Regions from separate parts of the Paenibacillus sp. Leaf72 genome, predicted to be linked through region 3. Evidence: riboswitches for the same ligand, from Rfam matches in the RefSeq annotation. Region 3 holds a riboswitch; each other region holds the start of a gene.
What was found. Region 3 has a riboswitch for cyclic di-AMP ahead of ASF12_RS13035 (C40 family peptidase). Riboswitches for the same ligand answer to the same signal wherever they lie in the genome.
Positions count from the first base shown of each region.

Region 1: it holds a riboswitch for cyclic di-AMP, as region 3 does, so the genes downstream of both, kdpF (K(+)-transporting ATPase subunit F) here and ASF12_RS13035 (C40 family peptidase) in region 3, are expected to answer to the same signal.
Region 2: it holds a riboswitch for cyclic di-AMP, as region 3 does, so the genes downstream of both, ASF12_RS12765 (3D domain-containing protein) here and ASF12_RS13035 (C40 family peptidase) in region 3, are expected to answer to the same signal.

Region 1 is NZ_LMLV01000012.1:350,495-361,086, forward strand. Features, by position in the region: gene ASF12_RS16265 (histidine kinase) at 1-619, opposite strand, end outside; gene kdpC (potassium-transporting ATPase subunit KdpC) at 639-1,250, opposite strand; gene kdpB (potassium-transporting ATPase subunit KdpB) at 1,357-3,390, opposite strand; gene kdpA (potassium-transporting ATPase subunit KdpA) at 3,413-5,092, opposite strand; gene kdpF (K(+)-transporting ATPase subunit F) at 5,133-5,210, opposite strand; cyclic di-AMP (ydaO/yuaA leader) riboswitch at 5,466-5,655, opposite strand; cyclic di-AMP (ydaO/yuaA leader) riboswitch at 5,764-5,964, opposite strand; gene ASF12_RS16285 (response regulator) at 6,539-8,194, shown strand; gene ASF12_RS16290 (cache domain-containing sensor histidine kinase) at 8,191-10,083, shown strand; gene ASF12_RS16295 (substrate-binding domain-containing protein) at 10,080-10,592, shown strand, end outside.
Region 2 is NZ_LMLV01000006.1:90,773-101,364, reverse strand. Features, by position in the region: gene rsmI (16S rRNA (cytidine(1402)-2'-O)-methyltransferase) at 1-122, shown strand, start outside; gene ASF12_RS12780 (AbrB/MazE/SpoVT family DNA-binding domain-containing protein) at 243-497, opposite strand; gene ASF12_RS12775 (HD domain-containing protein) at 778-2,073, shown strand; gene ASF12_RS12770 (TatD family hydrolase) at 2,190-2,963, shown strand; cyclic di-AMP (ydaO/yuaA leader) riboswitch at 3,148-3,355, shown strand; gene ASF12_RS12765 (3D domain-containing protein) at 3,601-4,746, shown strand; gene rnmV (ribonuclease M5) at 5,079-5,627, shown strand; gene rsmA (16S rRNA (adenine(1518)-N(6)/adenine(1519)-N(6))-dimethyltransferase RsmA) at 5,637-6,551, shown strand; gene yabG (sporulation peptidase YabG) at 6,655-7,545, shown strand; gene veg (biofilm formation stimulator Veg) at 7,749-8,018, shown strand; gene ASF12_RS12740 (small, acid-soluble spore protein, alpha/beta type) at 8,193-8,381, shown strand; gene ispE (4-(cytidine 5'-diphospho)-2-C-methyl-D-erythritol kinase) at 8,525-9,379, shown strand; gene purR (pur operon repressor) at 9,463-10,293, shown strand; gene ASF12_RS12725 (RidA family protein) at 10,329-10,592, shown strand, end outside.
Region 3 is NZ_LMLV01000007.1:37,408-47,999, reverse strand. Features, by position in the region: gene ASF12_RS13055 (aminotransferase-like domain-containing protein) at 1-1,399, shown strand, start outside; gene ASF12_RS13050 (aminotransferase class I/II-fold pyridoxal phosphate-dependent enzyme) at 1,454-2,662, shown strand; gene ASF12_RS13045 (GNAT family N-acetyltransferase) at 2,732-3,262, opposite strand; gene ASF12_RS13040 (FAD-binding domain-containing protein) at 3,262-4,152, opposite strand; gene ASF12_RS35615 (hypothetical protein) at 4,095-4,298, opposite strand; gene ASF12_RS13035 (C40 family peptidase) at 4,440-4,910, opposite strand; cyclic di-AMP (ydaO/yuaA leader) riboswitch at 4,912-5,083, opposite strand; gene ASF12_RS13030 (hypothetical protein) at 5,513-6,328, opposite strand; gene ASF12_RS13025 (M1 family metallopeptidase) at 6,344-8,389, opposite strand; gene ASF12_RS13015 (YwhD family protein) at 8,643-9,155, shown strand; gene ASF12_RS13010 (RNA polymerase sigma factor) at 9,417-9,911, shown strand; gene ASF12_RS13005 (zf-HC2 domain-containing protein) at 9,908-10,592, shown strand, end outside.

The DNA of each region.
Region 1 (10,592 bases), on a different contig from region 3:
GCCGCATAGCCGGATGGAGGGAGCTGCCGAGCAGTCCCTCTTCCATCCGGCTCAGCATCGTCTCAGGAGAGACATCAATGAGGCGAACCTCATCGGCCCATTCCAGCGTGTCCGCCGGAACCGTCTCCTCCGCACGAATGCCCGTCATTTTGAAAATAACCCCGTCCTCGCCCTCCAGCTCGTAGACATTAATCGTCGTAATGATGCTGATGCCATGCTCCAGCAAATATTGAATATCCTCCAGCCGCATCTGGAAGCGGGCGCACGTACGGTTGCGATGGGCGAGGCCATCGACGAGCACGACCTCCGGGTTGCGGGCGAGCAGCGCCTCCAGCGGCAAATCCTGCTGCTCCTTGCCATCGCGCTGCCACTTAATGCTCGGGACATGCTCCAGCTCAGACTCAAGCGCTGCTTGATTCCTATTTGTACTTGGAGCTGGCGTTAAGGCGCAAATGACGACATCAATGCCCTGCTGCTTCAGCAGCTGGCCTTCCTGCAGCAGATGATACGTTTTGCCGGAGCCTGCGACCGAGCCAATGATGATTTTCAGGCGTCCCTTATGCAGCCGGGAGATAGAAGCCAATATCTCCTCCGGCGTCTTGCGTTGATACGGTGGCATTCTGCTCCCGCCTTCTTTTTTATTTGGCGATTCGAGTGGATAAAGCCAGATTCAGCTCCAGCACATTGACGCGCTTGTCACCGAAGAGGCCGAGCTCGCGTCCTTTCGTATGCGCGTGTACAAGTTCTTCAAGCTCTGCCTTCGGCAGTCCTGTCAGCTTGCTAATTCTTGCAATTTGTACGATAGCCGACTGCGGCGTAATATCCGGGTCAAGCCCGGAGCCGGAGTTCGTTATTAATGCAAGCGGCAGCTGAGCAATCGGCACCTCGGGATTATCCTGCTGCCACTGGGCGATAGATGCTTTCATGCGAGCCAGCAGCTCCGGGTTCGAAGGGGCATAGTTGTTAGAGCCGGAAGCTTCCGCCTTATAGTCAATGCTCGACACCCGCCCCTGAAAATAGCGCTGATCGGTGAAAGGCTGACCGATCAGCGACGAACCAACGACGTTGCCTGCGCTGTCCTTGAGCAGGCTGCCATTGGCCTGGGCCGGGAACAGCAGCTGCGCGGCGCCTGTGCTCACAAGCGGATACACGATACCGCAAAGGAGCAGAAACAGCAGGCTGGCGCGCAGCGACATCCCGATTACGGAAGATGGGGAGGGCGGCACTGATGAAGACGAAGCGGATGGCATAGGTGACGATGGACGTTTTCCTTTTAAAATAGCATGCATAGCACAATTCCCTTCTTTCTAATTAAAGGTTCGTTTCATTAATAGGCCGCAGCCGATCTGGACGGCGTTAAATCCAAATATGAACCATCATGTCGATGAGCTTAATGCCGATGAACGGCGCGATCATGCCGCCGAGCCCGTAAATGAGCAAATTGCGGCTGAGCAGGCGGGCGGCGCTGAGCGGACGATAGGCGACGCCTTTCATCGCTAGCGGAATGAGCAGCGGAATAATGATCGCATTAAAGATGAGCGCGGACAAAATCGCCGACAGCGGCGAGCCAAGCTGCATCACATTCAGCGCCTGCATTTGCGGAATCGCCAGCATAAACATCGCGGGAATGATGGCGAAATATTTGGCTACGTCATTGGCAATGCTGAAGGTCGTGAGCGCGCCGCGCGTCATAAGCAGCTGCTTGCCGATCGAAACGACCTCTATAATTTTGGAAGGATCGGAGTCCAAATCCACCATATTGGCAGCTTCCTTCGCCGCCGTCGTGCCGCTGTTCATCGCCAGGCCGACATCGGCCTGCGCGAGTGCGGGCGCGTCATTCGTCCCGTCCCCCGTCATGGCGACGAGCTTGCCTTCCGCCTGCTCGCGCCGGATGACGGCGATTTTATCCTCCGGCTTGCTTTCGGCAATAAAATCGTCGACGCCCGCTTCTCTGGCGATAGTTGCCGCCGTAAACGGATTATCGCCCGTACACATAATCGTTTTGATGCCCATCGCTCGCAGCTGGTCGAACCGTTCCTTCATGCCCGGCTTGACCGTATCCTTCAAATAAATCAAGCCGAATATGTGCTGATCGACGGCGATAGCGAGCGGCGTGCCGCCTTCCTTGGCAATCCGCTCCGTCTCCTGAGCCAAATCAGCGGGTATGTCTCCTCCTTGGGCGAGCACCCAGCTGCGAATCGCTTCAACGGCTCCTTTGCGCACGAGCCGTCCATCGGCCAAATCGATGCCGCTCATCCGCGTCTCGGCCTGAAAGGGAACGAATTGACCGCCTTCGCCAAGCGCGGCATCGTAGGTTTTATCATGCTTTTTCATCCATTCCAGCACTGAGCGGCCTTCCGGCGTTTCATCCTGCAGGGAGGAAATAGCGGCCCATGCCGCTGCCTCATCTGCCCCAGCAGTGCCCACCGGATTGATTTCGCTAGCCATCCGATTGCCGAAGGTGATCGTCCCGGTTTTATCCAAAATCATCGTATTAATGTCGCCAGCTGCTTCGACCGCCTTCCCGGACATGGCCAGCACATTGAACTGGGTGACCCGGTCCATGCCGGCGATGCCGATGGCGGACAGCAGGCCGCCGATTGTCGTCGGAATGAGGCAGACGAGCAGCGCGATGAGCACGGGAATTTCCAAATTGACGTCCACATAAGCGACAATCGGGCCAAGCGTGACGACGACGATGAGGAAAATAATCGTCAGGCTTATCAGCAGCGTGTTCAGGGCAATTTCATTCGGTGTTTTCTGCCGCTTCGCGCCTTCGACGAGCGCGATCATCCGGTCGATGAACGTTTCACCGGGCTCGCTCGTGATTCGCATTTTGATGCGGTCGCTGATGACCCGCGTTCCGCCCGTCACGGAGTTGAAGTCGCCGCCCGCCTCCTTGATGACGGGTGCCGATTCGCCGGTAATAGCCGATTCATCGACGGAAGCGAGGCCTTCAATGACCTCGCCGTCGCCGGGAATCATTTCCCCTTGCGAGACGATAACGATATCCCCTTTGCGCAGCTCCGTAGAAGGGACGATTTGAATGCTGTCGCCCAGCAGCTTATTCGCCATAATTTCCTGCTTCGTTTTTTTCAGCGAGCCAGCCTGTGCTTTCCCGCGGCCTTCGGCTAAAGCTTCGGCAAAGTTCGCGAACAGTACCGTAAAGAGCAAAATAATAAAAACAGTCAAGTTGAAGCCGATGCGATCCTGCGAGTCGAAGTACCCTGGAAATAGGGTCATGAGCAGAACGATCAGCGTTCCAATCTCGACAACGAACATGACCGGATTTTTCATCATATGGACCGGATTCAGCTTGAGGAGGCTCATCTTTAGCGCCTCGGTCACGAGCGGTCCGGTGAACAGTTTTTTAGCACGTTGGTCATTCATAACGCTTACCCCTCATTTCCCTTTAACGGATCGTTAAAAACTCGGCAATTGGCCCTGTGACAATGACGGGCAGAAACGTGAGCGCGCCGATCAAAATAACGACGCCCATTAGCATAACCGCAAATAGCGAATTGTCCGTTCGGAACGTGCCTATCGTCTCCGGCACCCACTGCTTGCGGCTGAGTGATCCGGCTACAGCTAGCAGCGCGATCATCGACATATATCTGCCGAAAAACATCACGAGCCCGGTCGTTATATTCCAGAACGGTGTATTGTCGGCCAGCCCCTCAAACCCGGAGCCGTTGTTGGCGGCCGAGGACGTATATTCATAAAGCACCTGCGTAATGCCATGAAAGCCCGAATTGGATATAGCGCCTTGCCCCAGGTCGGTTAGAAAAGCCGCTGCCGTTGGCGCGAGAATAATAAACGGATGCACAAGAATGGCGATAGCAATGAGCTTCATTTCGCGCGGCTCTATTTTTCGTCCGAGAAATTCTGGTGTCCGTCCGACCATCAGCCCGCAGATGAACACCGTCAGCATCGCATACATCAGCATATTGACGAGCCCGACGCCTTTGCCGCCGAAGACGACGTTCAGCATCATTTGGGCAAGGGGAACGAGCCCGCCAAGCGGAGTGAGCGTATCGTGCATCGAATTGACCGAGCCGGTCGTGGCCGCCGTCGTCACCGTCGTGAACAGCGCGGACTGGGCGATGCCGAAGCGAACCTCCTTGCCCTCCATGCTGCCTTGCGAAGCGTCGATGCCGAGTGTGGCGATCAGCGGGTTGCCGCTTTTTTCAGCCGTATAGGAAATCGTAAGAAAGATCAGAAACAGCGCCATCATCGCCGAAAAAATAACCCAGCCCTGCTTGCTGCTTTTCGCAAACCGGCCATACATGAAGGGCAGCGCGGCAGGCAGTGCCCACATGGACAAAATCTCAATGACATTCGTCAGCGGGTTGGGATTTTCGAACGGATGGGCGGAGTTGACTCCGAAAAAACCGCCGCCATTCGTGCCAAGATGCTTAATCGACTCCAGCGAGGCGACTGGCCCGATGGCGATATGCTGAACCGCGCCCTCGAGTGTCGTAACGGTCAAGGTAGGGCTAAGCGTTTGCGGCACTTGCAGCGCCACAAGCAGCAGCGTAATGATAATAGCGAGCGGGAAGAAAATCCGCGTATGTGCTTTGACGAAATCCTCGAAAAAGTTGCCGAGCGTTCCGCCTTTGCTCGTAATGCCGCGCACGAAGGCGACAGCAACGGAAAAGCCGGTAGCGGCGGACGTAAACATCATCATCGTAATGACGGCCATTTGCGCAAAATACGTCAGCCCTGATTCGCCGCTGTAATGCTGGAGATTCGTATTGGTCATAAAGCTGATGACCGTATTTAGGACGAGTGTCGGCTCCATGCCGCCGATTCCATTCGGGTTAAGCGGCAGACCGCTTTGCACCCTCAGCAGTACATAGCTGACAGCTACGAGCACGAAATTGAGTGTAATAAAGCTGAGCGCATATCTTTTCCAGCTCATGCCTTGGCGATTTTTGAGCCCGATTACTGCATATATGAGCGCTTCGATTCGTCCAAACAGCTTGTCAGTACGGTTTGGAACGTTTGAAAACACGGAATATAAATAATGCCCAAGCGGCTTTGCGATCAGCATGATCATGCCGACGACTACCGCCATTTGCAAGACGTCCACAGCTGTTCCTCCCTTGCTATAAATGATGAAACGTTATTTGCTAAAATTTTTCCGGATGGAGCAAGGCGTAGACGAGATACACCAGCAAAGCTCCTGTAACGAGCAATATGACAATCATCCCCGTTCCTCCATTTCGCTAATGGACCGATCGCACCAGCGTATAAATCCGGCAATCAGCCCGAAAGCTGCGATTAAGGTCAAAGCCATTCCGATATCCAGCATAGCTGCATCGCTCCTTATTTCGTTTTATCCCTAGTCATTTTGGAAAAAAAGGCAACAAAAAAGAAGCCTTGGGCAAAGAGGACTCTTCACCCGCAGCTTCCTTCATCCGGGCATCATACGCCCCTGATTCGCCTGCGATAAGTGTAAGTGTGGCCTCTCCCGTTGACGCTTGCGAGGTTAGCTGTCGGATTCGGGCGCGAGAGACGCCCTACGCTTGGCACTTATCGTGCCCTTGCGATTCACCCCGTGACGCTCCCTGCCATCGTCCATTGGACAACGACAGAGAGCCGTCGATGGTTCCCCCGTTTCTGCGGCAGTGCAGAACTCAGCGTTTGAAACAAAATGCCTGCCGATGTTGCGAGTGCTATTTTCGAAAAAAAGACAACAAAAAACCACAGAGGCGTATGACGCTCTGTGGCCTGATTTACAAGGTCACAATCGTTCACCATTCCTCTCTACACCTGCGCTTACGAGGTTAGCTGTCGGATTCGGGCGGTGAGAGTCGCCCTACATTTGCCTGGAGTTTCATGACACTCCTGCAAACGATTCACCCCTGCGCTGCCAGCTTCCGACTCTCACATCGGATGGCTGCAGTGCGTTTGGTTCCCCCGCTCTTCGCCTATTGGGCGAAGACTCAGCGATCAAGCAAAAACGACTTCGTCGTCCTTCTGGGACGAGCGAAGAGCTTTGCCCTTAGAAATATAGAGAAAGGATAACGAAAACCTATACTTTCCTATATTTCAAGGTGAAACGGCTATCGCCTTCCTTTGGCGGCGCAGCGCGTTTCAGTCCGAGAAATATAAGCCTATTTATAAGTGCAAAACTTATAAATTCTTATATTTCAAAAAAAGGTTCATGCATGCTATGAATCATACTCCCCCGCCGCGATTGCTGTAAAGGAAGCTTACGCCGCAAAAGAGAGCGAATGCAGCGGATTAGTTTGATTTTAAACGCTTACAACGAGATTTATCTTTAGCAAGGTCGATTTATCTCGCGATTTCTTTAAAATATAGGAAAGCATATGATTTTTTTCTTCCTTTCTCTATATTTCATCGCGAAACGGTAGCTTTGCCGCCAAAGGACGGCTTCAGCCGTTTACGCTTGTTTACTCAAAGCACCCCCTCTTTCCAGAAAACAAGGAAACGAATATGATAAATAGCATGCTGACAGAATCAGGTGTTTGCGGCTGCTCGGCCGCGTATTTAAATAGCGGGGGGATGAACGATGTATAAAGTGCTGCTGGTAGATGATGAAGAAGAGACGCGCAGCGGGCTGCTGCACGAAATTGCATGGGAGCGCCATGGCTTTGAAATTGTGGATACGGCGGCGAACGGCAGGGAAGCGATGGAGCTGATCGAGCGTCTGGAGCCGGACATCGTAGCGACGGATATTAGCATGCCGTATATGAACGGCTTGGAGCTGGCGGAATGGACGAGGAAGACGTATCCGCTGACGCGCATCGTTATTTTTTCCGGCTATGATGAATTTGAATATGCCAAGCAGGCGATTGGCTTGCAGGTGGATGAATATATTTTAAAGCCTTTTTCCGCGCAGCAGCTGCTTGAGGTGATGGACAAGGTGAAGGAGCGGCTGGATGATGAGCGTGAGAAGCGGGAAAATATGCAGCTTTTGCAGGAGCATTACCGTACAAGCCTGCCGGTCGTAAAGGAGCTATTCCTGTCGTCGCTGCTCACCCGCAAGCTTCCGCTGCGGCATATTGAGGAGAAGGCAGAGAAATATGGGCTGGATTTAGCGGGCGAGGCGTACATTGTGTCTGTGCTGCACACGCATGTATTGGAAGCGCTTCCTGGATTGCCGCTCCGCGCAGCGGAAAGCTCGCTTGCGGCCTCCAGCGATCTCGACCTCAAGCTGTTTGCCCTGCGCAATGTGGCGGAAGAGGTGTGGGGCAGACTCGGACTGGGCAAAGTTTTTCTGCATCAGGACCAGGTGGCGCTGCTCGCAGTTGGACGGGGAGGAAGCGCGCAAGAGCTGATGGAGCGGACGCTGGGCGGGCTTGCTGAAATGCTGCAAAATGTTCAGAAATACTTGCGTTTTCCCGTGACGATTGGGGTCAGCTCAACGCTGGCGGATGTCGCGCAGCTAAAGCAGGGCTATGAGGAGGCGCAGCAGGCGCTCGATTATCATAATTTGGTGGGCAGCAACCGGATTATCTGCATTGACGATGTAGAGAAGCGCTATGTTGAAGAGCTGCAATTTGACGAGCTCAAGGAGCAGGCGCTCATTCGCTGCCTGCGCGTAGGCACGCATGAGGAGCTGAAGCAGCTGGTGGCTGCGCTTTTTGACGAGATTGAAGGCGTCCATGCCGCTTACCGGGAATACCAGCTTTACATGCTGGAGATGATGACGGCGGTCATGAAGCTGGTGAGGGAGGCAGGGCTGAACCTGTACGATATCGTAGGATACGAGCTGCAAATTTATGAGGAGCTGCAGCAGCTTAGCGGGCTGTCGGAGACGAGAAGCTGGTACATGTCGCTCTGCGAGAAAATTCGCCATCATATCGCCAGCCGCAGGCAAAGCTCCTACAAGCAGCTGGTCGAGGAGGCTGTGCGTTATACGAAAGCAAACTTCCATGACAGCGAGCTGTCGATTGCCCGCTTGTGCAGCCATCTGCATATTAGCGCTGGGTATTTCAGCAGCCTGTTCAAGAAGGAGGTGAAGCTGACCTTCGGCGGTTATTTGCTTCAGCTGCGGATGGAGGCGGCGAAGGAGCTGCTGCGGGCGACGGAGCTGAAGACGTTCGAAATTGCCGAGAAGGTCGGCTTCTCGGACCCGAATTATTTTTCACTATGCTTTAAGAAAAATGTCGGCGTCTCTGCCAAGGATTATCGCAATCAGGCGATGAATATGGATGCGCCATGAGGAAGCGCAGCATCCAGTTTCTCATTTCAGTGGCGCTGTCGGTATTTGCGGCTGCGGCGATTATAATGGTCAGCGTGCTGCTGTTCAACAAGTTTTCGCAGACGGCAGAGACGAATGCGCTGCGCAATACCCAGCAGGTCGTCGATCAGGTCAGCTACAATTTGGAGGATTATATCCAGGGCATGTCGGAAATTTACGGCGTTCTCCACGATACAATCAGCCGCAGCGGCGATGTGAACGAAGAAGAGCTGCGCAGCCAGCTGAATACGATCATCGGCATTCGGGGAGAAATTGTGTCGCTGGCCGTCATCGGGCATGACGGCGAGGTGATGATGAGCATTCCCGGCGTTGCGCTCAAGGAAAATTTGAGTCTTTACAATCAGCGCTGGTTCCAGAGCGCGCTTCAAACGCCGAACCATCTCAGCTACTCGCTGCCGCATGTGCAGAACATGTACAAAATGCAGTACAAATGGGTTGTCTCGCTGAGCAAAGGCATTACCGTAGTAAGGGGCGGGAAAACGGAGCATGGCGTGCTGCTGCTGGACGTCAATTTTAACAAAATCAATCAGCTGTCCTCGCGGGTTGTGCTCGGGAAGAAGGGCTACGTCTACATTGTGGACGAAAGTGCGGGCAATATGGTGTACCATCCGCAGCAGCAGCTCATCTACGCCGGGCTGAAAAGCGAAAACGTCGAGCAGGCGCTGAAATATACGTTCGGCAGCTTTCATGACGAATCCGGAGACGAGGATAAAATGATTACGGTGCAAACGATCGGCAACATCGGCTGGAAGGTGGTCGGAGTGTCCTTTACCGATGAGATTATTACGACAAAGCGCGAGCTGAACGATTATTTGCTGAATCTGCTGCTGCTTTTGCTTGTATTCGTCATTGCGCTGTCGTGGCTTATTTCGCGCATTATTGCCCGTCCGATCCGGCAGCTGGAGAAGTCGATGAAAAATGTCGAGCGCGGCGATTTCCATACGATGACGACCATTCGCGGGCCGCTGGAAGTAGAGCAGCTGTCCAGACGCTTCAATTTGATGGTAGCGCGAATCCGCGAGCTGATGCAGCAAATTGTTGTGGAGCAGGAGGCGAAGCGCAAATATGAGTTTGAGGCGCTGCAATCGCAAATTAATCCGCATTTTTTATACAACACGCTCAATACGGTCGTGCGCATGGTCGGCATGAACCGCAACGAGGAGGTGGTGACGACGATTACCTCCTTGTCGAAGCTGTTCCGCATCAGCCTTAGCAAAGGCAAGCCGATGATTCCGCTGGCGAGCGAGCTGGAGCATGCGCGGAACTATCTCATCATTCAAAATATCCGTTTCAAAAATAAATTCGATTATGTGTTTGACGTCGAAGAGGCCGCGCTGCCCAGCTTGTCGCTCAAGCTGATTTTGCAGCCGCTGCTGGAAAATGCCATTATGCACGGCATTGAGCCGTCTGTCGATAAAGGGTTGATTACCGTTCGGGCATGGATCGAGGCTGGGCAAGTGTACTTGCAGGTGAGCGATAATGGGCTCGGGATGAGCGGCGAGCAGCTGGCGGCGCTGCTCACGGGAGAGACCAACAGTAGTACCGCCAAGCCGTCTGGATATGCTGGAGACCGTAAGGCTGATCGTGACGGCACCATTGGAGGGGCTGCTCCAGAGGCTTCTAAAAGGTCAACCTCCGCCAATTTTGCATCGAGTTCTGCATCCAGTGCGGCTTCCGGCGCGGGCTCCGGCGTAGGCGTGCGCAATGTGCATGAGCGGATTCGGCTGTTTTACGGCGAGCCGTATGGCTTGCAGTTTGAGAGCGAGCTGGAGGAGGGAACGACCGTGACGATACGTTTCCCGTTCAAGCCAGCTGGCGCTGAAGCCGACGAGAGGAGTGAGGAAGGATGAGCGTAAAACGCAGGTTGGGACGGCTCACTATGCTGTGCATGGTGGCTATGGCTGCGCTGCTGCTGGGCTCCTGCACGACGCATCCGGCAGAGGACAGCGCCATTCAGCGCGAAAATATCGACATCAGCCTGCTGCTCAAGCGGCTGGACGGCGACTACTGGAACTCCGTCGTCATGGGCGCCGAAGCCGCATCGAAGGAGTTTAATGTGACGCTGCATATTTCCGGACCGGATAAGCAGGGCAGCCCGGAGCAGCTTTTGGAGACGGCAAAGCTTGCGCTGGTGCATCATCCTGATGCGGTCGTATTTGCCTCCGGAGACGAAGCGGTTACGACCGGCATTGTCGAGGCTAGCAAGGCAGCACGGATTCCGCTCATTGCGATTGACACGGAGACGGAGGAAGCGGGCATCAGCTCGAGCATCACGATTAATCATCATCAGGCGGGACGAGCGGTTGCCCTCAAAATGAGCGAGCTGCTGGCAGGCAAAGGCAGCGTCGCCCTGCTGACG
Region 2 (10,592 bases), on a different contig from region 3:
TGAGCATGGAAGAGCATGTACAGCATTACGAAGCAGAGCTTGGACGTAAGGACGCGATAAAAAAGGCAGCTACAGATCGTGGTCTATCAAAGCGTGATGTTTATAATGAAGTAAACCGCTAGAAAAACAAAAAATAGAGAAAAAAAAGACCTTCCTGGCCGGGTTCTAGCACAGGAAGGCAATAAGGAGTATTAAAAGGTTAGAATTAACTAGTTGAATAAGGTTATTATAACCTATTTTTTTTATTTTGTCACAGGTGAAGGCATTTCTGATAGGCAAATGTGACAAACAATTTTTCCTTTGAAGTAAGATACGTTCTCAGCGTTACCACAGAAGATACAAGCTGGCTCGTATTTCTTCAACATAATGCGCTCGCCGTCTACATAAATCTCTAGTGCATCTTTCTCTCCGATACCAAGCGTACGGCGAAGCTCGATTGGAATAACAACGCGACCTAATTCATCAACCTTACGGACAATACCTGTGGACTTCATCATAATAATTTGTTTCCCCTCTCATCAAAAAGTGTATTCGTCACTTTTCGACATAGTTTCTCTTTTTATGTCTACTATAATACCAACGTTTCCCATAATAGTCAACTGAAATTATTGAAGAAAATTGCAGCTACTAAGGGAGTTTGACTATATAGTAAGGTCATATTACTCTTACTATAGAATACAACAGCTTCGACATTTTGGAAACTGTTTTGCGACATTCTTCGACATATTTTTTGCTTTTTTATGTCGAACCAGAGAACAAAAGGAGTTGATTTGTTGAATGAACCGACAGCTATCGGAAGAGAAAGTTTTTAAGGACCCCGTTCATAAATATATTTATGTTCAGGATCAGACGATATGGGATCTAATCAATACGAAGGAGTTTCAAAGATTACGGCGTATTCGGCAGCTAGGAACCTCTTATCTCACTTTTCATGGCGCTGAGCATAGCCGATTCTCCCACTCCCTTGGCGTGTATGAAATTACTAGAAAGATTATTTCCCAATTTGAACGCAATGGTTTTCCCGGCTGGCCGCAGGAGGAGCGGCTATTGGCGCTTTGCGCTGCGCTGCTGCATGACGTTGGTCATGGGCCATTTTCCCATTCGCTGGAGCAAGTATTCGATACGCATCACGAGCAGTGGACCTGCAGCATTTTGCTTGAGGACACCGAGGTCAATCGTATACTACGAAATGTAGCAGACGACTTTCCTGAACATGTCACTGCTGTTATTAATAAGACATATCCGAATCCAATTGTTAGCGGCTTGATTTCCAGTCAGCTTGATGCGGACCGAATGGACTATTTATTGAGGGATGCTTATTTCACAGGGGTCAATTATGGCAACTTTGATCTGGAGCGTATTCTGCGTGTGCTCCGTCCTATTAATGGAAGGATTGTTGTTAAAGAAAGCGGCATGCACGCCGTAGAGCATTATTTGATGTCCCGCTATCAAATGTATTGGCAAATTTATTTCCATCCGGTGACGAGAAGCTCGGAAATCATCCTTAGACAAATATTTCGCAGAGCGAAGGAGCTTTATGAGGGTGGGTACACATTTGGTTGGATGCCGGAGCCGCTAAAACGGCTGCTTGACGGGACAATTGGGGTTAAACAATATTTGAAGCTGGATGAGGCGTATTTGCAGACAGCCTTTATAGAATGGAGCGACGAAGGCGATGAACTGCTGGCGGAGCTATGTGATCGTTTTTTGACGCGTCGCCTCTATAAATACATCATGTTGGATAAACCGGATATTGGCCTCTTTAATGAAGTAAGACAACAATTTGCAGCGATCGGGTTGAACCCGGATTACCATATGGAAATTGATTTTCCATTTGATCAACCGTATGATGTGTATCAGCCTGATACGAAAAAAGGCGGAAAAGAAGAAAAGACGCCGATTTTGTTAATGGATAGCTACGAGGCTGTCAGTGAAATTTCCACGAAATCTGACATCATTCGTTCCATTACTGGACTTCATCAGGGCCAGTCCCATTTGTATTATCCGGAAGAGAAGCTGCGCGCTGCCGCTGATCAATTAAGCGATAAAGTACGAATGTTATTTAAAATATAGGAAAGTATATGATTTTGCCATACTTTCTCTATATTTCTCGGACTGAAACGCGCCGCCAAAGGACGGCTTTCGACCGTTTCACCATAGACTATAATATAGAAGGAGCTTGCTCAATTATGATTTCTTTATTCGACACACACACCCATTTGGACTCCCCGCATTTTGACGAAGACCGCGAAGCTGTTATCGAAAGAGCGCGTGCGGCAGGGGTGGATTTAATGGTTAATATTGGATTCAATCGGGAAACGATTCCAACAACACTTGCGCTGGCAGAAAAATATGATTTTATATATGCAGCAGTTGGCTGGCACCCCGTTGACAGCATCGATATGCTGCCGGAGGATCTGGGATGGATTGAAGAGCTTTGCTCTCATCCTAAAGTGGTAGCCATTGGCGAAATCGGACTGGATTACCATTGGGATACGTCCCCAAAAGACGTCCAGCATCGCGTATTTCGCGAGCAAATTCGCTTAGCCAAGAAGTTGAAAAAACCAATTATTATTCATAATCGCGATGCCCATGAGGATATTGTCAAGCTGCTGAAGGAGGAAAATGCTTCTGAGGTTGGCGGCATTATGCATTGCTTTTCCGGCAGTCCAGAAACGGCTCAAAAATGCCTCGATATGAACTTCTATATATCGTTCGGGGGACCGCTTACATTCAAAAATGCAAGGGTGCCAAAAGAGGTGCTTGCGATGGTTCCGAGTGACCGAATTTTGATCGAAACGGATGCCCCATATTTGACCCCTCATCCATTCCGAGGGAAACGAAATGAGACGTCTTATGTGTCGCTCGTTGCGGAAGCCGCAGCAGAAATATTAGGAAAATCGGTGGCCGAAATCGCCAATTTAACGACCGAAAACGGTAAAAAATGTTTCGGAATTGTGTAAAAACGGCTATAAAAACGAGAATAAGTGACCTTTACGGCGATAAAACTAATTTTTCATGCTGAAATAGACTCTCTTTTCCGTAAATATCCTAAAATTTCGCTTAAATCGGTTTTTATCTGATCTTTACAATTAGGCTCCGATGAAGGTATGATTCATTTCAGAGCTTTAAATTTTTGTATTGGATTTCCAGTTTGCGCTTAATCTTCGAACTTTGGAGAGCGGGGGAACCATGCACGATGCTGTGAGGAATTTGCGGATCACATTGCACGCGCACCTGAATTTCTTCTAGGGGTGAATTTGGCGGGGATTGCCATGAGCATTCTTCCGACGATAGGGCAGCTCTCTTGCCCGAACCCGACAGCTAACCTCGTAAGCGTTTATAGAGAGTGATCAACCTCGTGCATCCACCATTCCTGAATAGTCTATTTTGACGTTCCCGGGAAGCCACGAAACAGATCCTCTGTCGACGGGCTTTCTTTTTATTTTTGAATATTGGGTAAATCGTCGTCATAGGGTAAATCTAGGAGGTTGCAGAGGAAATATACTGGAGCGTGCTAGAAGCACGCCAATATACTATAGTCGCGTCAATGGTATCATGCGTAATTCGACGGCGGGGCTATGAAGGAGGACCGATGAAGTGGGCATTATTCAAGCAAGTGAGACCCATGGGAAACGATCATCCAGCATGTCTTTCGCATTGCGATGGAAGCGTGAAAACTTGCGTTTGATTCTTTTGAGTACTACGATCTCAATCGCTATGACTTTCATGTTTTTGGTGTTGTTGTACGGATCGGCTGACAAAAGCGTATCCGTAGTAGTGAATGGACAAGAAACCGTTGTTTCAACGAAACAATGGGTCCTGCAACGCCTACTGGATGAACAAGCTATTACAATTGGCCCGCATGACGAGGTATCTGTACCTCTGAATACGGCAGTAAAGGATGGGGACCGCTTTGAAATTAAGCATGCGGTACCGCTACTTGTAAAAGCTGATGGCAAAACATCAACGGTGTACACGACAGAGAAAACCGTGCAGGCAGCGATAAAGAAATTAAATATTCCTGTTGAAGATGATGATAAAGTATTACCTTCGCTTGGCTCGGGCGTCAGCGCGGATATGACCGTAACAGTCATTCGCGTCGATACGAAGCTAGGCAAGTCGTCCAGCACAACACCGTTCACCATTGTGAAGAAGGAAGATCCGAACCTGGAAGTAGGCAAGGAGAAGGTTGTGCAGACGGGCAAAGAAGGCGTCGTAACGATCAAAATTGAGAAGCAGTTTGAAGATGGCGTACTTGTCTCCAAGAAAGTGGTAGACAAGGTAGTCGAAACGGTTGCGGTCAATCAGGTCGTTGCAGTCGGTACGAAAAAGCCGGAGCCTAAAGTTACTGTGCTGTCGACAGCGACAACCAGCAACAATGTAACGGTAGACGGCACAACGCTCACATCCAAAAAAGTGCTCAGCAACGTCACATTGACGGCCTATTCAGCTGGCTTAGCATCAACGGGCAAGAGCGAAGGGCACCCGGACTACGGAATTACGGCCTCTGGCGCTAAAGTATCGGAAGGACGGACAATTGCCGTTGACCCGGATATCATTCCACTCGGTTGGTGGGTGTATATCGAGGGCATTGGTTTCCGCCGTGCTGAAGATACCGGAAGTGCGATCAAGGGCAATAAGATCGATGTTTATTTTGACAGTGAGAAGCAAGCTAATAAATTTGGTAAGAAAAAAGGATTTACCGTTTATGTGATTGGTCCTAACAAGCCATCGCTTAGCTAATTAGTGGCAGTTCTTTATGGATTGTGCTCTAGTTTATCGCAATCATAAGCTAAATATGACAGGATGCGGAAGAGGCCTTGCCTCTTCTTTTTGTTTGCGTCAGATTCGCTTGAATGGCCAATTGGGGTTATAATAAAACAGACGTGAATGAGCGGGTTGTTGTTGCAGCAATCGCCCATTTTTTCTGAAATATAAGATTGATAAGTTTCACATTTATAATCAGCTTATATTTCACCGCGAAACGGCAGCTTTGCCGCCAAAGGACGGCGACAGCCGTTTACGCTTGAACGAATATCCAAGATAAGTTTCCCTTTGTGAAAGGATTGTTCGATGTGATCAAGGAAATGATTGTAGTAGAAGGCAAAGAGGATACGGTAGCGATTAAGCGGGCCGTTGAAGCCGATACGATTGAGACGAATGGATCGGCCATTGGCGAGGATGTGCTGCGGCGCATCGCGCTGGCACAGGAGCGCCGTGGCGTTATTATATTTACAGATCCGGATCATGCGGGAGAGCGTATTCGTAAAATTGTCGCTCAGCGCGTGCCGGGCTGCAAGCATGCTTTTTTACCGCAGGAGCTGGCCTCCTATAAAGGGGATATCGGCATTGAGAATGCGGCGCCTGATGCGATTAGGCAGGCGCTCTCGGAGCTGCGTACAGAAACGGCTGAGAGCGTCGGGGCCATTACATGGGACGATCTGATGGCAGCTGGCTTAATTGTGCATGAAGAAGCGGCAAAGCGGCGGCTGGTTATGGGCAAGCTGCTGGGGATCGGCTATGCGAACGGGAAGCAGTTCTACAAGCGCTGCACGAGCTTCTGCATTACGCGCGAAGAGTTTGAGAAGGCGCTGCAAGCCATGGAACAACAGGAACAGGGGTGACGAAGGCGTATGACGGAGCAACAAAGCTTGAATAAAGGCGCAGTTAAGGCCGCAGAGGTAGCTACGCCTAAACGAACAAAGGAAATTATTGCGAAGTACGGGTTCTCCTTTAAGAAGAGCTTGGGACAAAACTTTCTCATCGACCAAAATATTTTAAACAATATTGTCAGCGCAGCTGAGCTTGACGAGACAAAAGGCGCGCTTGAGATCGGCCCTGGTATCGGAGCATTGACGCAGCGCCTTGCTGCAGTTGCGGGAACGGTAACGGCTGTTGAAATCGACAATCGGCTCATTCCGATTTTGCATGATATTTTCGAAGGCGAAGCGAATGTGGGCATTGTGCACGGCGATGTGCTTAAGCTCGACCTGAAGCAGCTGTTCGAAGAGCGCTTCAGCGGCGTAACGGGCGTTAGCGTCGTGGCGAACCTTCCTTACTATGTGACGACGCCGATTTTGATGAAGCTGCTGGAAGAGCGCCTGCCGCTGGAAAACATCGTCGTCATGATCCAGAAGGAAGTCGCGCAGCGGATGGCAGCAAAGCCAGGCGGCAAGGAATATGGCAGCCTGAGCGTGGCTGTGCAATATTATTGCGAGCCAAAGCTCGTCTGCACCGTTCCGCATACGGTGTTTATTCCACAGCCGAATGTGGATTCAGCTGTCATTAAGCTTGCGCTGCGGGACAAGCCGGCTGTTGATGTGCCCGATGAGGCGCATTTCTTCCGCGTCGTGCAGGCCAGCTTCGCACAGCGCCGCAAGACGCTCTACAACAATTTGACGGCGCTTGTGGGCAAGGAACAGCGGGAGGCCCTTACAACGCTGCTGCAGGGGCTTGCGATCGATCCTGCGCGGCGGGGTGAAACATTGTCGCTGGAGGAATTCGCCAAGATCAGCCGTGCATTTTTGGAAGTGGGCTGGAAAGGCTAAATAAAGATGGGCGCCGCCGGGCAATGGCCTCGGGGCGCCCGTTTGTTTTTTGCGCACACTACACGCCTTATGCCCATAGGATAGACGAAGAGGTGATTTACCTATGGAGCAAGGGGAGCTGGTCGTCCGCAAATCGTATGGCGGTGACGTGCTATTCCGCGTAGAAGCTGTTCGAACACATCATGCCCTGTTGAAAGGCACGGATTACCGATTGCTTGCGGATGCACCGATTCCTGATTTATCGGTTGTTCGCGATCCAAAAAAAGAAAAAGCTACGCAGCTGGTTCGAGTGAAAGTAAACGACTCGCTCAGCCGCATTCGTCAGCAGCATGAGCAAATGGCCGTTCAGGTGAAGGCGGATATTCGGCATGCGATGCCACAAAGCCAGCCTTTCTTCGAGGTGCCCGGCAAAGTGCTGCATTTGGACGGTGACGGCAATTATTTGCGTAAAAGCATGCAGCTGTACCAGACGATGAACGTACCGGCACACGGCGTGCACGCGCATGAATCACAGATGGCTGATTTGCTTTACCGTCTGCTGCCTCAAGTGAAGCCGGACATTGTGGTCATTACGGGACATGACGGTGTGCTAAAAACAAGGCTGGAAGCCGATCTGCACAGCCTAAGCAGCTATAAAAACTCGCAGAGCTTCTATAATGCGGTCCGCGTAGCACGGGAGTATGAGAAGAACCGCGACGGCCTTGTCGTCATTGCGGGAGCGTGCCAGTCGCATTTTGAGGCGCTGCTGCAAGCCGGCTCGAACTTCGCAAGCTCGCCCGGGAGAATTTTGATTCATGCGTTAGACCCGGTATACATTGCGATCAAAGCAAGCTATACGTCCATACGAGATACAATTAACCTGGCTGATGTCATTCATGGCACCATCAGTGGCATTGATGGCGTAGGCGGCATTGAGACGCTGGGAAGGTACCGCATTGGTTTGCCAAAACCTAAAATTAAGGCAGCCGAGTCATCCTTGCAAAGCATTTCCTAACAAACGGCCGAGTGCAGTTGAGACTCGCAACAGTTCTCGGCTTCATTGATTTTATAATTTTTCGATAAATTATTCATGGAATGATAAAAATGGATGAAAACACCGTTGACAATTAAATAAGTTGACTGATATAATATTTTGCTTTGTTTGACAACCCCTCTCCATTTTGTTATAATGGACAAGGAAAGAGGTGGTAGTGGACAATGGCAAAAAATGCCCTACTGGATATAAAACGCAATTTGGAAGCTCATGTGGGCTCCAAGATTCGTCTGCGAGCAAATGGCGGTCGTCGTAAGACCGTTGAGCGCACCGGTGTGTTGGAAGAAACCTACCCTTCTGTTTTCATTGTTAAACTGGATCAGGAATCGCAGTCATTCAAGCGTGTTTCCTACAGTTATGCGGATATACTGACGGAGTCGGTGGAAGTGACCGTATGCAATGATGAAGGTCAAGTCCGAATTACCCAGACATAACATCAGATCTATAGATGCCGACAGGCTATACTAAACGCGGAGACGACAGTTCTTCGCGTTTTTTTTCATTTTCTAAGCTGGAAGCGGTCGGTGGGCGCTCATGCGTATAGGGCTGCTGGGTTGTCGCATACTAAGGGGGCATAACCAATTCAGCAGCAAGGGAGGATCTCACGCATGAGCCGCAGAAGACGCAGTGTAATGTCCGAGGAGCTAAAGTATGAGCTGGCGAAGGATCTAGGTTTTTATGATACGGTGCAAAAGGAAGGCTGGGGCGGCATTCGCGCCAAAGACGCTGGCAACATGGTCAAGCGGGCGATCCAAATGGCTGAGCAAGCCGCAGCGAATGGAATCAATCGGCCTTAACAGGCACCCGCAATGCGAGGCTAAAACGGCAATAATCGGCTAAGAGTCGCCGCTCTTTATATAAGCGGCAGCACTCTTAGCTTTTCTTCTGCCCGTTTGCTATAATATTGGATAAGTTAATGATAGGAACGGGAGAGCTTAGGATGAAAATTTATGAAAAAGCTCCGGCTAAAATCAATTTATTGCTCGATGTGCTTCGCAAGCGTGAGGACGGCTTCCACGAGGTCGAGATGATTATGACGATGGTAGACCTTGCAGACCGCCTTGAAATGCAGGAACTGCCGCGCGACACGATTATTATATCGAGCCAGGCCGGCTACATACCTTTAGATGAGAAAAACCTGGCGTTTCAGGCGGCACGTCTTATTAAAGACCGCTATGATGTGCGTAAAGGTGTATATATTCATTTGGACAAAAAGATTCCGGTAGCCGCTGGCCTTGCCGGCGGCAGCAGCGACGCGGCAGCAGCCCTTAGAGGGCTGAACAGGCTGTGGGGGCTGAACATTCCCGAGGAGGAGCTGTGCACGCTTGGAGCGGAGCTGGGCTCCGACGTCCCGTTCTGCGTAACGGGCGGTACTGCCATTGCTACCGGACGCGGCGAGCGGCTGGAGCCGATCGAAAGCCCGCCGCAATGCTGGGTCGTCCTTGCGAAGCCGCCAATCAATGTTTCCACCGCAGATGTATACGGCAAGTTTCGGGTAGCGGGCATTGGCCAGCATCCGTCTGCCGCTGACATGGTGTCAGCGATTCAGCGCGGCTCCTTCGCCGATGTGTGCGGGGGATTAGGCAATGTGCTGGAATCGGTCACGCTTGATCTGTACCCGGAGGTGCGCCAGCTCAAGGAGAGCATGATTCGTCTTGGAGCTGATGGCGTGTTAATGTCAGGCAGTGGACCTACAGTATTCGGGCTCGTTTCCAAAGAAGGAAAGCTCCCGCGCATATATAATGGGCTGCGTGGCTTTTGCAAGGAAGTTTACGTGGTAAGAATGCTAACATAAAAGTGACGTTTCCCTTGATTAAATCCGTATAAAAATGTTATATTAACATTATAATATTCGGATTTTAGCAGGGGGAGAATTCCTTGAAAAAGTTAAAACGCAGCGCAAGACTGGTAGAGATGACGCAATACCTGCTAAGTCGCCCACATACGTTAATCTCGCTAACAGCTTTTGCGGACCGCTATCAGTCAGCCAAATCATCCATTAGCGAGGATCTGGCGATCATTAAAGAAGTATTTGAGGAAGAGGGCATTGGCGAGCTGAATACCCTTGCGGGTGCCGCAGGCGGCGTGAAATTCGCACCGAAGATGCATGCCTCGGATGCACTCGACATTATGAATAATATTTGCCGTCAGCTGGAGCAGCCAGAACGGGTGCTCCCCGGCGGTTATTTGTATATGACGGACATGCTTGGCCAGCCTGAGCTGCTAGCCGATATTGGCCGCATGTTCGCGACCGCTTTTGCCGCGAGGAAGATTGATGTCATTATGACGGTAGAGACGAAGGGCATACCGCTCGCTTATGCGACAGCTGCCTGCCTGAACCTGCCTGTCGTTATCGTACGCCGGGACAATAAGGTGACGGAAGGCTCTGCGGTCAGCATCAATTACGTCTCTGGCTCGAATAAGCGCATTCAGACGATGTCGCTTGCGAGGCGCGCGCTTAAGGAACAGTCCCGCGTGCTTATTATTGATGACTTCATGAAAGCAGGCGGCACCATTCAAGGGATGATGGATCTGCTCTTTGAATTCAAAGCGACCGTTGCTGGCGTTGGCGTCTTTGTAGAATCGGGCGAGGTGGAGCTCGAAGAGCGTTTATTAGAAGATTATGTGTCGTTAGCCAAGCTGACGGCCGTGGATTTGAAGACCAAGCAGACGACGGTCATTCCGGGCAATTATTTTCGCACGGAATAATAACGATAATAACTAAAGAAGGGTTGGAATAAATGATGTCACAGCATTTAGAACCGAAGGTTATTGCAACAGATAAGGCGCCTGCCGCTATCGGACCTTATTCGCAAGCGATTCAGCTTGGAGGACTTCTTTTTACATCGGGACAAATTCCGCTTAATGCAGCCGGCGAGCTTGTGACGGGCGATATCACGGTGCAGGCGAACCAAGTATTTCGCAACCTGGAGGCTGTACTTGCCGAAGCGGGAGCAACCCTGCAAAATGTAGTGAAGGCAACCGTCTTTATGAAGGACATGGACCAG
Region 3 (10,592 bases):
GCGTTTAATGATAAAAGGCGCGCTGCAGCCTCATCAGAAGCTGCCGTCGACACGGGAGCTTAGCGTATTGCTCGGTGTGAGCCGCAATACGGTCATTGCCGCTTATGCGGAGCTGGCGGACGAGGGCCGCGTATATGCCTTGCAAGGCAAAGGCAATTATGTGTCGGAGGATTCGGCGGGCAGCGCCGCCCCGTCGTCCTTGTCTTGGCAGTTGCCATGGAAGGAGCGTCTGAGCAGGCAGGCTTTGCTTGCGGAGGAGCTGGACCTCATGAAGCGCGGCATTCGCGCAGGTAAGAGTACGATTTCTTTTACGAGCATTGCCCCGGATGAGAAGCTGTTTGATCTGGATCATGTGAAGCAGGCGTTTCTGGGCCGTATGTCGGTGGAGGGCCATGTGCTGCTGAACTATGGTTATGCCAAAGGCTATAAGCCGCTGATTCAGTATTTGATGACCTATATGGAGAACAAGGGCGTGGATGTGCAGGGCAAGGATATGCTCATCACTGCCGGATTTACGGAAGGATTTGACCTTGTACTGGCTGCGCTCAGGCAAAAGCACGGCGCAGTCCTCTGCGAAAATCCGACCCATCATACCGCGATAAAAAATCTCAAGCTGCATGGCTTTGACATTAAGGGCGTTACGATGGAGCCGGATGGCATCCATTTGGGGGAGCTTGAACGGGCTTTGGAGGAGCGCCCCTACGATTGTGCCTATTTTGTCCCCTCCTATCACAATCCGACAGGCATCGTGATGTCGATGGAGAAACGGCTGGCGCTCATGCAGCTCATGAGCCGTTATGAAATTCCCGTCATTGAAGACGGATTTAATGAAGAGCTGCGTTATTCCGGAGCGCATGTGCCGCCGCTCATCGCATCGGCGGGCAGCGGCAACAGCGTCATTTATATTGGAAGCTTCTCGAAGGTGCTGTTCCCCGGCCTGCGGGTCGGATGGGTGCTTGCAGACCGCGAGCTGATTGATTATTTGGAAAGCATGAAGCGGGCCCGCAACATTCATACCTCGACGCTTGACCAATCGCTCCTCTATCAATATTTGCATAATGGCAATCTGCATAAGTATTTGAAGCGGGCGCGGGCGGAATACAAGCGTAAATACGAGCTGACGCTGCAAGCCTGCAAAGCCTATGTTCCCTATGAGACGCTGTCGGGGGATGGCGGGCTGCATCTGTTTGTGACCTTTCGGGAAGCGTGCAAGGTGCGGGAGCTTCTGGAGGCGTGCTCACAGCAAGGCGTTATTTTTACTTTAGGCCATCATTTTTTTACGGATGGACGGGGCAACAATACGCTGCGGCTGGGGTTTTCCCGCGTGGCGGATGAGGATATTATGCATGGTATTCGAATTATCGGCGATACGGCAAAACAGCTGTGGGGCCTTTCATAAGGAATAGAGCGACAACTATACATTTGATTATTTTGAAAAGGGGATGCAGGCATAATGGTGCAGTATAACGTTTCACCGCTTGTAAAGAGCTTGCCCGCTTCGGGCATTCGCAAGTTTTTCGATATGGCCGGGCAGGATGAAAATATGATTTCGCTGGGCGTGGGCGAGCCGGATTTTGCAACACCGGAGCGCGTGCGCGCCGCGTGCATACGAGCGTTGGAAAGCGGTCAGACGATGTACACGCCGAATGCCGGACTCATGGAGCTGCGCGAGGAAATCGCCCGTTATTTGGCGAGCAGCTTTGAATTAAATTATGAGCCGAAGGATGAGATTCTCGTGACGGTGGGCAGCAGCGAGGCGATTGATCTGGCGATGAGAACCTTGATTTGTCCGGGCGACGAGGTGCTGATCCCGGTTCCAAGCTATATCGCATATTCGCCCATTGTAGCGCTGCAGGGCGGCAGTATTGTAAACGTTGAGACGCATGAGCAGGAGCAATTCAAACTAACGGCACAATCGCTGCGGGAAAAAATCACTCCGCGCTCCAAGGTGCTGCTGATCAACTATCCGAACAATCCAACGGGTGCGGTCATGTCCTATGAGGACTGGCGCCCCATTGCTGAGCTGGTGAAAGAGCATAATCTAATCGTCGTATCCGATGAGGTATACGCGGAGCTGACTTATGAAAGCCAGCATGTGAGCATCGCATCGCTGCCTGGCATGCAGGAGCGGACGATCGTCATAAATGGCTTCTCGAAAGCTTTTGCCATGACAGGCTGGCGTATTGGTTATGCCAGCGGCCCTGTGGAAATTATTTCGCAAATGCTGAAAATTCATCAATACACAGCAATGTGCGCGCCTATTATGGGACAGATTGCTGCTCTGGAATCGCTGCGCAGCGGATTGGCAGACAAGGATCTAATGAAGGAGGCTTACAAGCAGCGCAGGGCGATGTTCGTGGGCGGCTTGCAGCAGCTTGGGCTTTCCTGCCATATGCCGGAAGGGGCGTTTTATGCTTTTCCATCCATCGCCCATACGGGACTAAGCTCGGAGCAGTTCGCCTTCAAGCTCATGAAGGAAGCGGGCGTGGCCGTCGTGCCAGGCCATGTTTTTGGCCCGGGCGGTGAAGGGCGCATCCGCTGTTCCTATTCGGTATCATCAGCAAAGCTGTCGGAGGCTTTGGAGCGAATGGGCTGTTACATGAGCCAGACGAGGCAGGCTGAACCGTTGCAATTGCAGCAGTTGGAGCGGGTCGGCGGTTGATGGGAGCGGAGAGGGTAAGGAAAGGGCTAGAAAAGGAAGCGGAAAGGAAGTGGAGGGGTAAGAGAGACGCTAGGCTTCTTCCCCTCCTCCGTAAACCATGCAATGAAATTCCGCCGCGCCTTGCGGGGTCGGGCGGATATACGTGTCGGTAATGCGGAAGCCTGCCTTCTCGTATACACGAATAGCACGTGCATTCCAGGTCAGCACCTCCAAATCCAGCTCGCTATTAGGAGCACGGCGGCAAGCCTCCTCTACCAGCAGCGCCACAAAGGCGGTGCCTGAGCCCCTGCTGCAAAGCTGTGGGTGCAGACCCAATCCAAGCCGCAGCACTTCATCCCCCAGCGGGAAAAACTGTGCAAAACCAGCGAGCTCCCCGCGATCGTCTAAAATAGCAGCATATTGCCTCTGGCGCAGCTCGGGATCACCGAACTCCATTTCGGCTTGCTCCATAACCTCCCATGCGGGCCATTGATAGATGCCGTAAGGCGGCTCATACCGCCAATCGCACAACTGCCGGGCATGGGATTCATCCATAGCGGCAATCTTCCAGCCAAATGGCGGCTGGGCGCCAGCAGGAGCAGCATTTGCTTTTGTCATCATTATACAATCTCCTTATAAATCTCAATCGCGCGGGCGCGTGAAGCTTTCAAATCAACGATGGCATGCGGCTGCGGTAGGTGGATTTGCTTATCAGGCAGATGGGCAAGCTCCGGCAGCCAGCGTCTAATGTAAGTGCCGCTCGGATCATGTGTTGCGGACTGCGTGGCCGGATTCATAATGCGAAAATATGGCGCGGCGTCGTAGCCGAGCGACGAGCTCCAAAGCCAGCCGCCTCGGTTCAGTGTATGATCATAATCGGCCAGCTGGCGGCGGAAATACTGCTCGCCCAGCGTAAATGGGCATAACAGATTTTTCGTCAAAAACATGGCGGTAACCATCCGCAGCCGATTCGGCATTTCCCCCGTTTCATTTAGCTGCTTCATAGCGGCGTCAATAACAGGAATGCCCGTTTTTCCTTCGCTCCATGCCTCGAAATGCTGATCGCTTAGCGCAGATAAATCAAGCTTCTGCTCATATCGGTAGAAGTCCTCATTGTATTTTCCTTGATATAGAAAAAAATCCCGCCATGCCAGCTGTCTAATCCACGCCTCGGCTCCAAACTGCTGCTGCGCCGCTTCGTAGGCTTGCCGTGCTGACAGCGCTCCCGTATTCAAATAACGCGCCAAATGGCTCGTATGGTCGTCCGCAAACTGGTCGCGGCCGCCTTCATAGCCAGACAGGCGTTGATTTAGAAATTGCTCCAACACCTCGGCTGCATGGCTCGCGTGGGATTGGCCGCGCCCGGCTGAGTCATCTATCTGCCGAAAGGCTGCCGCAGCCAGATGCTCCCGCGGAAGACTGAAGCGCTCTGCCATGCTGGCATCTATATTTTTCAGCGTATTAAGCTGCTGCAGTGTTGTCTCGCCCGCAGGGGAATAGTGGCTCTGCATAAAGGATGCCATATGCGGTAAAACGGCGTAAATACCTTGTAAGGCTCACTGCGCCGAGAAAACGTATGGAGCTCCTCCAAATCGGCCAGCGGCGCATCGTCGAGCGTCATCCAGCGGCGTCCCGCTGCGCGTACAACCTGCTGCATAGCGTGGTCGCGTGCCCTTGCATAAGGCGTTGCCAGAAAACAGCAAAGCCGCAAGCTATTTGTCCGAAGACAAACAACTGCGGCTTTGCTGATTGAGACAGCAGCTTTTCGTTATGTAAGCGAAAAAAGCGTGGCCTGGCTCTATTGCTCGCTTGCGTACTTGTCGTAAGCGTCTTGGCTCATAACGCGTGTAGCTGATACGTAACGATCAGCATAATAAGACTCGCTAAGTTTGCTAATAATAACGCCTCTGCTCGAGGAAGCATGTGCAAACTTTCCATCGCCTACGTAAATACCAACGTGGGAGATGCCTTTGCCGCTCGTGTTGAAGAATACGAGATCGCCAGCGATCAGGTCACTCTTCTTCACTTCACTGCCATCGTTCGATTGGGCTTGGGAAGTACGGGAAAGATCGATGCCCATTTTGTCGAAAACATACTTCGTAAAACCGGAGCAGTCGAAGCCTTTCGTAGTCGTTCCGCCGCTTTGGTACGGTGTGCCGATCAGATCAGCGATAACACCATCCATCTTCGAACTCGCGAACACGCTGCCTGCTTGGAAAGCAAGCATTAATACAAGACCAACGAGTAGTGCAGTAACCTTCTTCAAAATTTGAAACTCCTTCCGGTGCCGACGAGGTTAGCTGTGGGGTTCGGTTGTGAAGGTTCCCTATGATTTCCAAGACACTTGAATCAAGCCGTCCAAGCATCGAAATCAATTCACCCAAAGTGGTTCCCCCGTATTTCTATACCTTTGCGGTATAAAAAATTAGGCTGGTTTAATTTTGCTCTGCGCTAATAATTCGTTTTTTTCATGTGATTTCCTTCTATATGAATGAATTTCTAATAATTCTCATGTAACCTTTTGGCTCAATTTTGCGTTAAAACAAGTTTCTTGCCTAATAAATGTTCGATCTATCGCCGTTCTTGGGCAAAAAAACATTTTGTCAGTTTATATGAGAAATAGGCAGCTAATATGCTATGAATCGTGTGAATAGGCAAGAATTATAGCGTAAAATGAAGATTTAGAGAGTTTGAGCTAGGTCGCCATATAGGCTGGGAAGTAAATGGAGGCTTTACCTGCAGGTGCAGGATAACGGCAAAAAACCGATTTCGGCCTTTTGGCCGCAATCGGTTTTTTTATGAGAAGGGCTTTAGAAAAATGAGAATACTAAATGAGAATTAGGTGGGGTTGCCCTCATTTTTCTAAGGGTCTCAGCTCTGCTTTGATTGCAGGCAATCGTATTGGGCAGCGAGCGTCCATACTTTTAACAAGGTGCGCAGCAGATGATAGGCTTGATGCATGATGAGTGCCAGCATGCCTGCCCAAGCATAGGAAAGCCCAGACACAGCGAGCGAAGCGGCAACAGCCAGCAGCCACATCAGCAGAGAGAGGCCGGCATAAGGGAAAAGATTTCGGAGCGCATGGCTGAGCCAGCGCAAGGAGCCCGTGCCGGAGGCGGCGCCGAACTGCATAGCGAGCAGCAGCAGGTGAACGAGGAAGCTCCATAGCAGCCAGCCGCCAAAGCCCGGCAGCGTGCCTTGCAGCAGCTCGCCCAGCGAATGGCCCTCCATAAGCAGCTTGAAGGCGCGAGGCAGCAGGAACCAGCCGGGTGCGAAAATAAGCAGCGTGCGCAGCCAATAGAGCAGCGTCACGGGCTTCCAAGCTTTGCGAATGCCTTGAAGAAACTGTGTTTCACCTGTTTCGCCCATATGATGCAGCGAGTAGAGCAGCCCCGCATTGAACAGCGGCGTCAGCAGCATGCGGGCAGCGAACAAGCCGCCCAGAAGCCACAAATAAGGATTGATCAAATCCGTCTTCGTCAATTGAAACTGGGCCTCGCTGAAGAACAGCGACACGGCCGAGTCAGACGGATGCTGGAGCGGAAAGCGCCGCAGCAGCGGCAGTACAGTCATATCAACAAAACGGTAAAGGAAAAGTCCCCATAATAGCTGGTAAAGGAATAACAGAATGACGATATAGAAATGGCGGATAGCGAGCCGCCAGCCTTGCTTCATATGCTGCTTCATTTTTCAACCTCCTCTCTACCAGCCTACGGATCCGAGCAAGCCTTCGATGAGCTTCGTCAGGCCGAGGCTCCATCGAATGCGCGACTGCTCGGGCACTTCTGCGCGCATAAAATTGTTAATATGCTTGTTGTCCAGCACATTGCTGTTTTTCGGGTCAACCGCCACCCAGGCAAGCGGAGCAGCATGCACAACCTTGTACTGGATATGCGACTCGACGGCATCCCATGTTTTCGAAATCTTTTCGCCGTCGGTAAAGGAGAATACGAGCGGGATTGGCCCATTTTGCCCGCCATTGCGCTTGATCAGCACAGTAGACTCGTACTCCGTTTGGCCATCCTGCTCCACTTCATTCACTCGAATAGCCTCTACTGAAAAATCCGCCATCAGGCTGCCGTATACATACTGGTGGAAGTAGTCCTGCCATTTTTCCTTCGTAATCTGCTCAACGACACGCTGGAAATCAGACGTGGTGGGATGCTTGAATTTGTATTTTTGAAAATATGTGCGCATAATTTTTGACATCGTCTTTGCTCCGACCTGCTTCTCAATGCCGACCAGCACAAGCTTGGCGCGCATGTATACATTTTCCGCGTACTCATCGCTGTTGTGATAAGCCCATGAAGGCTGCTTCAGCGGGGCAGGGGCCGTAATATAGCTGGCTTCCATAGCCAAGTTAGGCTCAACGCCATAGGCGTTCTCCATCACCTTATCCTCCGCATAAGAAGTAAAGCCTTCGTCGAGCCACGCTTCTTCGAACTCGTTCGATGCAACCATCCCGTACCAATACTGATGGCCAATTTCATGTACAACGGTGCGCTCGAGGCTGTAGCCAGGGTTATCGGATTCAGCAGCTAAAGCGGTTACGAGCGTTGGATACTCCATGCCGCCTGCACCATTCGCACCCTTCGGAGGGACGATAATGGACAGCGTCGAATACGGATAATCGCCGTACCACTCCGCGTATTTGGACAGTGCTGATTTTGCTGCATGCATATAGCGGTCTTTCAGCCCTTCGTGGGCAGGGTCCAAATAAAGCTTAATGCGAACACCCGGAATACCCGTTCCTGACAATGTGTCCTCCGCATATATGAAGTCCGGCGAGGCTGACCAAGCAAAGTCATGCACGTCTTCGGCATAGAACTGATAGGTGCTTGTGCCATTTTGCGTCACAGCTTCCCTGGTCTGAATGCCGGTAGCAGCGACCGCAAAGTTTTCTGGCACTGTAATCTGGGCGCTGTACAAGCCAAAATCGCTGTAAAACTCCGAATCGCCATGATACTGGTGGACGTTCCAGCCTTCATTCGTTCGGCCGCGTGTGCCAGCCAGTTCATAAACAGCAAGCTTCGGAAACCACTGGCCCGCCATAACAAAGCTCCCGGAATAGCCCATGCGAGCGAACACCTCGGGCAGCTTGACCTCATAGGTCATGGAGAGTGTTACTGATTTGCCCGGTGCGACTGGAACCGGAAGATTGAGCTTCGTCAGCGTAAAGTCGTCCGTATTTCCGTCATCGGGCTGAACATAATGCAGACGGGGAAGCAAGCTCTCGCCCTCCAGCGTTTGCAAGGTAAGCAGCTTCATATAACCTTGGCTGTCGACCGTGGCCTTATCACCCCGCAGCTGACCGCCAGACTCGCGCATGAACGTCGACTTTTCGGACTGAAAGGCATTGGGGTACAGATGAAAATACAGCTCGGACACCGTTTTTTTGCCTGGGTTCGTCCAAGTTACGGTCTGGGAGCCATCTAAATATCGGATATCCTCCCGAAGCGCCACTTGCATGTTGTATTGGACGACTCTTTTGCTAAGCGTCTGTACCGTTTCGATCTGGGCAGGGTCGGGCTGTGCTGGCGGTGCCGGGGCAGGCGGCTTGGCCGTTTGCGGAGCAGCTTGCTCTACTGCTGCTGTCGTGAGATCGGCAATGCCAATCGGGTCTGTGGCGCCAGAGGCGTACGTATACTGGGATAACCAAGCGTTGCCGAAGCCATGATGCAGCGACAGTCCGAGCAGGACGGCCGAGAGCATAATGAGCGCGATTCGTTTGAAAGGTCCTGGAGTCATTGAACGTTTCCCTCCCGTTGACAAGCATCTACAGCATGTATATGTCGGCTTGTACCGGAATAGTCTTGTGGATTTTTGCAGCGGCGCTGATGAAGGCGTGTAAAGCGGCAGCCGCTTGCGGATTCGGCAGGAAATTGTGCCGTGTGCGCTTGTGTTATTGGGGAAAAACGTTCAAAATGGAAAGGAGAGATTGGCTGCAAGCTGCTGCGGCAGTACAATAGATGAAATGTGACGAGAGGACGTGTACGAACGGATGGAACAGCAAGGACAACCGGAGAAAAAAGAAAAGAAATCACTCGCGCTTAACGTCGTGAGCAACAAACAGCATAAAGGTTTTGGTGCAGGCACCATCGACCTAAGCCAAGTATCCTGCGTTATTATTGATGCGGGCGTCGCTTATATCGACGACGGCGCGATGCATGCCAAAAGCAAAGTAGAGCGCGGCATCAAGTTTTCTCCTAATAAAGAGGACACGCCTAATGGCCGCCAATGCTGGATTGTATGGGTTGCGGTAGAACGTGGAGAGAACGGCACGAACTACGCTGGCGCAACCGCTTGCGAAATGTGGATTGACACGGAAGCACGCCGCGGCTGGAAAATTCTCGCTGACCATGTCAACAAGCTTGATCATGCGATTAAGCGCCGCTACAACTTGGGCGAGCTGGGTGCGGAAGAAAAGGCTGCGTTCCGCAAGCTGTTAATCGAGCATAATGAAGAATGGTGGACCAACTCCTCCGATGAGCTGAAGCAGGCTTTGGAGGCATAGAATGACAGAAAGAATGACAGAAGAATGACCAAGGCAGCTTCTAACTGGGAAGCTTATAAGTGACGGGTTCCGCCCCAATGCAGCAGCGATTGCTGCGCTGGAGCGGAGCCTTTTTACTTTTTTATAAAAAATATTGCTGCAGGTGCAGGGGATAGCCAAGGTTATGGCGTCTAATATAAAGGGAAGGGGGAGAGAGAGATTCAAGATGAAGCATGGTTAATAGCGCTCCGCGACGGCGGGCCTGCGGAATTCCAGTCATTCGTGCAGGAATATGGCGCTCATATTTATAAAACGGTTTATGCTGTGCTTCATTCGCCGCATGATGCGGAGGATGTTACCCAGGAAGTGCTGCTGCAAATTCACCGCTCTCTCCCCGAGTGCAGGCTGGAAGGCTTTAAAACCTGGGTGACCCGCATTGCTGTAAACCGTGCGATTGATTGGAAGAGGAGCAAGGCACGCAAGCCGGAAGAACTGAGCGAATATGTGGACAATCTGGGACCCGGCACCGATGGGCAAGGAACTGCGATGCCTGCGGAGCGCGCTGCGATCGAGCGCGAGGAAAAACGCTACATAAGAGAACAGGTCGAGCAGCTCCCGGACAATTATCGTGAAGTCGTAAACGCCTATTATATAGAACAGAAATCATACGAGGAAATTTCGTCCTCAACCGGACTGGAGCGCAAAAGTGTAGAATCGCGCCTATACCGGGCAAGAAACTGGATTAAGCGGCACTGGAGAAGGGAGGACTTTGAATGAGTCATCATGAGGAACACAAGCATAGCGAGAGTTCAAGGACGAAACAGCAGGGCAAGCAGGTAGAGCAGCCCATAGAACAACCGATAGAACAGCCGATCATGCCAGTGACGGATGAAGCATCCTCAGCATGCAATCCTGTGAATCATTTGAATCATGTGGAGGCTTCCCTTCTGGAGCAATACGTGGCGAATGTGCTTTCCGAGCCTGAACGCGAGCAGATCGAGCGGCAGCTTGCAGAATGCGACGAATGCTTAGAGCAATTTATGCTGGTGTTGGAGGCGGATATGGCGGGGAGTCCCCCTACGTCTGAGCCTCATATAGCAGGAGCCGTTCCAGGAGCCAGTCCGTTAAATCAGGCGATTGAGCTTCCGGATTTTGAGCAGATGGGCCACAAGCTCAGCAAGCAGCTGTTCGGAGCGTCGGAATCCGAAAAACAGGATCTGCTGTCCGTGCCGGGTCCGTTCCTTCAAGAGAAATCATACCGCCGCAGATCCTGGCTCCAGCATCCGGCAACCCACTATACCGCTGCGGCGGTCATTACCCTGCTGCTGCTCGGTACAGGCGTACTGAACAACATTTCGCAGGAGCTTGAAAAAATAGACCATAGCAGGCTGCAGCATAAAGAGGAGCAGCTCATCCGAGACAAGGAGCAGCGCGAGTCCTCCTGGTCGCAGCAAATGA